DNA from 2 places in the Thalassotalea sp. G20_0 genome. Region 2 is predicted to be linked to the other one. Evidence: predicted binding sites of a transcription regulator. Region 2 holds the regulator's gene; the other holds the start of a gene.

Region 1 (3,416 bases), on a different contig from region 2:
TACCTGATGATGACTTAATACAGCTGAACTCACAGCTGTCTTTGCTCAGATCGTGGGTACGGGCGGTAAAACAGCGGGCCGAGTAGGCCAGAGGTAGATAGCCATAGCTGAATACCTCGGTTTCCAGATCATGAATGCCCAGCTCTGGCAAACGCCCCATAATCAACTTAAGGTGATCAAAAGAGAGTTCAACCGGCAAAACCCAGCGTTTTAAACCGGTACCATGCAGAACCTGCAATGCTTCAGCACTGTACAGGTTCACCGAAGGGCCGGTAATAAAAGGGATGCCCGCTTTTGATAGATAATGGACAGCAGCCATATCATTGGCTTCTACAGCAAACTCTCCGTTCTCACAGACCTTACTCACCCGGGCCAGTTCAGACTCAGCTTCAATCAGCGTCAGTGTCGATAGAACGACTTCTTTGCCTTTAGCCTGCAATAACCTGGCAATGGCTAACCAGTCATCCAGCTTCAGCTCACGTCTTTTCGAGCAGACGACTTCTCCCAGGTAGACGCGTTCAAAGGCGGATTCGGCTACTTTCTCGTAAAACGCCATAACATCTTGTTTAGGCCAGAAGAACAGTAATGGGCCAAGGGTAATTTGCATAGTTTATTCCCTGTCTGCGCCGGGCATTACCCGAAAACGCGATCTGCCAGCCATAAAGAAAGCAAAGCATGTAAACCTTTATGGCTCGTGTCTTTGTGGTTTAAATCAAAAGAGAGTGTCAAGCAGCCAACATCACTGCCATGGCCGGTTATAGGCACCCAGTGTAGTCTGGCTACCTTCAGACAAACGGGAAAGGCCAGCCATCCAGCGCTCATTCGTGGTAAAACTATCAGGATTGGACTGGTAATGGTCCAGCGCTTCCCGCCAGATTCTCACCACTTCGGCAACATAGGCCGGGCTTCGCTGGCGGCCCTCAATTTTCACCGCACTGATGCCAGACTGATAAAGCTGAGGAATCAGATCCAGTGTATTGAGGCTGGTGGGCTCTTCAATGGCATGACTGACCTGATCATTCACCGTAAAGCGCCCCTTGCAGAGGGTTGGATAACCGGCCTGCTCATGGTGATCAAAACGGTCGATCAACAAACCTCCCAGTCGGGTTTCCATCCCATTGGCCGTTGTCTGCCAGCGCACAGCGGATGCGGGAGAGCAGGCACCGGCGGTATTGGGCGACTCCCCTGTCACATAAGAAGAGAGAATGCAGCGCCCTTCGGCCATAATACAAAGACTGCCAAAGGCAAACACTTCCAGTTCCACCGGGCTTTTCTGAGCCAGTCGCTCAACCTGTTTTAACGACAGCACCCTGGGCAATACTGCGCGTTTGATACCAAAATGATCATGATAAAAAGACAGGCTGGCCTGATTGGTGGCAGAAGCCTGAACGGAAAGATGAAGATTAAGATTGGGGTATCGCTTGCTGGCATAGTCCAGCACGCTGATATCGGCAGCAATCAGGGCATCGACACCGAAGTCGGCACACATATCCACTGCTTTTTTCCAGCGGTGCCAGTTGGTCGCCTGGGCATAAGTGTTTACCGCAACAAAAAGCCGAACCTTTTTTCCTCGGGGATTTTTATCAACGTAATCCAGTGCCTTCATGGCCCGCTGATCAGAAAAATTCAGACCGGCAAAATGCCGGGCATTGGTTTCATCGCGAAAGCCGATGTATACGGCATCAGCACCATTATCGACAGCGGCTTTCAGGGAAGGAAGGTTACCGGCAGGACACACCAATTCCATAGAGAATTATCCAGTAGTTTTTGCGCAGCATAGCACGCTGAACAAAAAACCGACTTGATACTTATCAAGAAAAAGCCAAAAAATAAGTATCAACACTTAAGCCAGTATCTATTAAGGGATTGTCCCGGAATTTGACTGAGACTTGTTAAGGTCGCTTCCCGCTGCCCGCAAAAGCGGCCTGTCTTTTTCGGGCAACGCTTATTGAAATGTCAAAGTTATTCAATGGCAGTTCCTTATGCGCTGATAGCAAGAGGTAGCAACGGGAAAGCGTGGAGAGATTTATATCGCGTTCCCATTGCAGTGCTCTCACTTTCCATTAATACCACTTCACCTACCGTCATCCGGAAACTGGGAAGGTTAAAATACTGACTATGGGTGATATACCTTGGTCGTTTAAAACGCCCCAGGGTTACGTGGGGGCGGAAATTCCGGGTTTCAGCACTGAAGCCTGACTGTACCGCCGCCTGCTCACAAATATCAGCAAGCCGTTTTAACTCCTGTCCTGAATGCATCTCCAGGGCCAGCACCCGCGGGTTTCGCCCAGTTGGAAAGAAACGAAAGCAACCGGTCATACTGTCAAAGGTATGGTAATCAGCCAGATCATTTTCAAGGTTGCTAATTAACTGCTGTAACTGTTGGGGGGAGCTATTGCCCAGGAATTTAAGAGTAACGTGCTGCTGCTGGGGAGCTACCCAGCGCAAATCGTGAACATGACCTTCACCGGCTCGATGAATGGCTTTCTTATGCAGCGTTGCAGCAAGTTCAAGAGGTAATTTTACAGCAAGAAAAGCCCTAACCGGGGAATTATGCGACAACGCCTCATCAAAAGAGGTCGGGGCGCTGGAAGCGTTGTAGCTAATGGGGTTATTTTTCATATTATTCTAACTTCAACGTCTGACTGCTAAATTCAAACCAATTGAGCCTTGCAATTTGGTTTGGCTAAGTTTGTTGAACCTAGTCTAGTACATTGTTGGCAGAAATCTGCCTGTATCGTCGTATTATTCCAAAAGTGCCTGAAAAAAACGGCGATTAATCTTGATCCCTGATTCTGCTATGTGCTCAGGAAATAAACGAATATGTACCGGCACTTTGAATTTAGCTATCTTGCCTGCCAACCTCTCTTTTGTAAATGGTTCATTCAGGGTACCGTCCACAGTCTGAACATAAGCAACAGGGCGCTGCCCATATTCAGGATCCGTTATGGCAACGACCACCGCCTGGACAATGTCCGGGAAGGTCAGCAAAGCCTGTTCAATCTCTTCAGGATGAATATTCTCCCCCCCTGAGATCAACATATTATCCATACGACCACATACCTGTAACTGGTCACCGTGCCAACACCCTTTGTCACCGGTATTAAACCAGCCACGGGTACCCGGTAATGGCGTAATCTCGCCATGTTGAAAATACCCTTTGGCCAGAGTGTCGCCACGCACCTGAATCTCGCCTTCCTCTGTTAAACGAACCTCACGCCATGGCAATACCGCTCCGGAAGTAACACCACTTCCGGTAAACAGTGGCTCTCCGGTACACACCTGGGAGGCCATCTCGGTCAGACCATAGGTGGTCAGAACAGTTACACCCTGTGCTTTTACCGCCTCCACCAGCCTCGGGGAAGCAACGCCTCCGCCCAGCAGAATATAACGTACGCCTGAATCGTAGAGTGATA
Region 2 (3,416 bases):
CCCATGTCTGTTATTACTGCGCCTGCAATAAAATTGTGACCAAACACCGTGGGCGCGCCAATAGTTATCTGGAATACCTGTTTCGTGAAATAGAGATGCAGGCAGCACTCTACAGTCAGGAACAGCGGGTTGAACAACTCCACTTTGGCGGTGGCACACCGACCTTTCTGAGCAGAGATCAGATGACGGATCTGATGGGCCATATCCGCCAGCACTTCCAACTGACCCAAAGCGATACCGCAGACTACTCCATTGAACTGGATCCCAGGGAAGTAGACTGGCCCATGATGGGCACCCTGAGGGACCTCGGCTTCAACCGGATCAGCATGGGCGTTCAGGACCTGAACCCCAAAGTGCAGCAAGCCGTTAACCGGGTACAACCTGAAAGCATGATTCAATCCATTCTTGATGCTTCCAGGGTCATGGCATTCCGCTCGGTACATATGGACCTGATATACGGCCTGCCTTTCCAGACCACCAACAGTTTTATGGAAACCATTGATCGAGTGGTTGATATGGCTCCGGACAGGCTATCCCTGTTTAACTACGCCCACCTGCCCCACCGCTTCAAGCCACAGCGCCGAATCAATGAGCAGGATCTGCCTGCGCCGGAAATGAAGCTGGACATTCTCCATCAGGCCACGGAAAAGCTGCTGGATCAGGGCTACATCTACATCGGTATGGATCACTTTGCCCTGCCAGACGATGAACTGGCCATTGCCCGGGAAGAAGGCACGCTGCACCGGAATTTCCAGGGTTATACCACCCATGGCCACTGCGACCTGATCGGCATGGGTGTGTCTGCCATCAGCCAGGTAGGCGACACTTATGTTCAGAACAGCACCGATGAAGCCCAGTATTACTCAATGATCAATGAACAGCAGTTGCCAATGGTACGCGGCCTGAAGATGACGGATGATGACAAAGTCCGCCAGGCAGTGATTACCCGGCTGATCTGCCACTTCAAATTGAACTTCAGCGATATTGAAGCGCAGTTTGGTATTCAATTCAGAGACTACTTCCGGGATGAGCTGGCAAGGCTGGAGCCGATGAGGGCAGACGGCCTGGTCAGTCTCAATAGCGATGGTTTGCTGGAAGTACTGCCGAAGGGAACGCTGCTGATCCGTAACATCTGCATGCAGTTCGACCACTACCTCAATCAACCTGAGATGAAAGAAAAGCCTCTCTACTCAAAGGTTATCTGAATAGCTGTACACTCCGGAGCGATAACAAAGCTCTGGAGCTCTCTCCTGCCACCACCGAAACTGCCTGATCATCACGCACAGTGCTGAAAACTCTCTGCCAGGAGGCTGCCTATCAGAAAAAAACTGAAACCGACTACTATTTGTCATCACTCTCACATTGATTTACTTAAGGCATAAGTGCAAAATCTGCCAGGTCAGTCAAATACCACGAAAGAAAATTTAATCCTGTGACATAAGACAATGTCAGATTGATTTTCCTGGGATAAAGACACACAACCACCAGGAGCCATGACCATACTATTGTCAGGGTCATCTCTGAGCTGGATAGACGACACGGCAGATGAAAGCCCACCGGAACAACCGCAGTTTATGACGCATTGCTGAAGCAGCACCAAACCCCTACTTTAGGTCTGCCCGGTTGCGTACATACCTGATTTACACTCCGGTAGTACTTTTCATACACTTGGTTTTCCGTAAACCTGGTTTCCATAAACAGTGTCGAATTTCGCCAATACGACTTTGAGGCCTCTCAATGACGTCAAAGCCCAACGTCCGACAGCCGAGCCATGTGGCCTGCAGAGACTGCAGCCTCAGCTCACTGTGCCTGCCACTGGCACTGAGCATTAAGGATATCGATCAGCTGGATCACATTATCAAGCGTGGGCGTCCTTTGAAAAAAGGCGAACACCTGTTTCTGGAAGGTGACCCCTTTACCAGTGTCTTTGCTGTTCGCTCAGGGGCTCTCAAAACCTACACAGCGACCAATGAAGGTGAGGAACAAATCACCGGATTTTACCTGCCCAGCGAAATTCTTGGCCTGAGCGGTATGGATACGGACACCTATCCGGTGTCGGCCCAGGCGATGGAAACCACCATGATCTGCGAGATTCCTTTTGAGCAACTGGAAACCCTTTCCGATCAATTCCCGGAACTTCGCCGACATCTGATGCGCCTGATGAGCAAACGTATCCGTGAAGACCAGCAAATGATGATGCTGCTGTCCAAGAAAAACGCCGATGAACGCATTGCCACATTCCTGATTAACCTGGCCAGCCGTTTTCGTCGCCGGGGCTTTTCTTCCCAGTCGTTCCGACTGTCCATGTCGAGAAATGAGATGGGGAACTACCTGGGCCTGGCGGTAGAAACGGTTAGTCGTGTATTTACCCGATTCCAGAAAAACGGCCTGATCTCCGCCGTGGGCAAGGAAATCGAAATTCGCAACTCGGTTGAACTCTGTGCCCTGGCCGGGGGAAAAACCCTGGAACCCAACCCGATTGCTACCGATCCCTGACTTTATCCTCTAAAGAAGCTACCCTATGAGGGGGCTTCTTCCTTTTTATCCATTGACTGATAGCGGCATGCACTCTCCCATGCATACAAACGAATGTTCATCCGTTCAGGAATATCTGCGAACACAAATCAGAACCATCGCGGACTGGCCCCATGAAGGCATCCTGTTTCGGGATATCACCACACTGTTTGAAAACCCGGAAGCCTGGCGTAAGGCCGTGGATGTCATGGTTCAGCGTTATGAGAACCAGACTTTTGATCGCATTGGCGCTCTTGATGCCCGCGGTTTCCTGCTTGGCTCGACACTGTCCTATATCATGAACAAGCCGCTGGTACTGTTTCGCAAGAAAGGCAAACTGCCCGGCAAAACCCTCAATGTCGAGTATGACCTTGAATATGGCAAGGCCGTACTGGAAATGCATGAAGACACCATTAAGGCCGGTGAAAAAATTCTGCTGATGGATGACCTTATCGCCACCGGAGGCACACTGCTGGCTGCCGATCAGCTGATCCGACAAGCAGGTGCCAACACACTGGAAGCTGCAGCTATCATCAATCTGCCAGACCTCAAGGGTGCTGACAGACTCAATGCGGCGGGCATTCCAACCTATGCCCTGTGCAATTTTGCCGGTGAGTAAAACCACCCTCAGTTCAGAATTTCAGGGATGATACGATATGTCTCTTAGATCCAAAGTTAATGTCTGGATCTGAGAGCCCCGCCCGCAGTTACAGGACGCACGAACCGGGTCCGACCCGGAAAAAGGACTTTGCAAATGGGAATATGCGCCAAGGAACTAAGGCACTATGTTGTTCGCCCCGCACTCAAGCATCTGGGCATGTGGAGCCCAACTGCTGAGAACCTGCTGCTTGGTACCGCAGCCAGAGAGTCCGGGCTTGGTTTTCATCTGAAACAGGCCAATC

Evidence for each region. The regulator FNR, encoded in region 2, switches genes on or off when oxygen is low (the NO sensors DNR and NnrR bind a similar motif). The targets are predictions, from matches to a motif close to TTGATCTAGATCAA.
Region 1: a site for FNR is predicted at 1,802-1,815, ahead of ubiU (ubiquinone anaerobic biosynthesis protein UbiU). Genes of this name have one in related genera too.

The regions. Positions count from the first base shown of each region.
Region 1 covers NZ_JAGHQV010000034.1:14,468-17,883, reverse strand. The annotation lists gene J7438_RS18100 (U32 family peptidase) at 1-607, opposite strand, end outside; gene ubiU (ubiquinone anaerobic biosynthesis protein UbiU) at 740-1,747, opposite strand; gene thpR (RNA 2',3'-cyclic phosphodiesterase) at 1,981-2,622, opposite strand; gene menE (o-succinylbenzoate--CoA ligase) at 2,746-3,416, opposite strand, start outside.
Region 2 covers NZ_JAGHQV010000049.1:20,181-23,596, forward strand. The annotation lists gene hemN (oxygen-independent coproporphyrinogen III oxidase) at 1-1,205, shown strand, start outside; gene fnr (fumarate/nitrate reduction transcriptional regulator Fnr) at 1,738-2,496, shown strand; gene J7438_RS21030 (adenine phosphoribosyltransferase) at 2,576-3,133, shown strand; gene J7438_RS21035 (hypothetical protein) at 3,269-3,416, shown strand, end outside.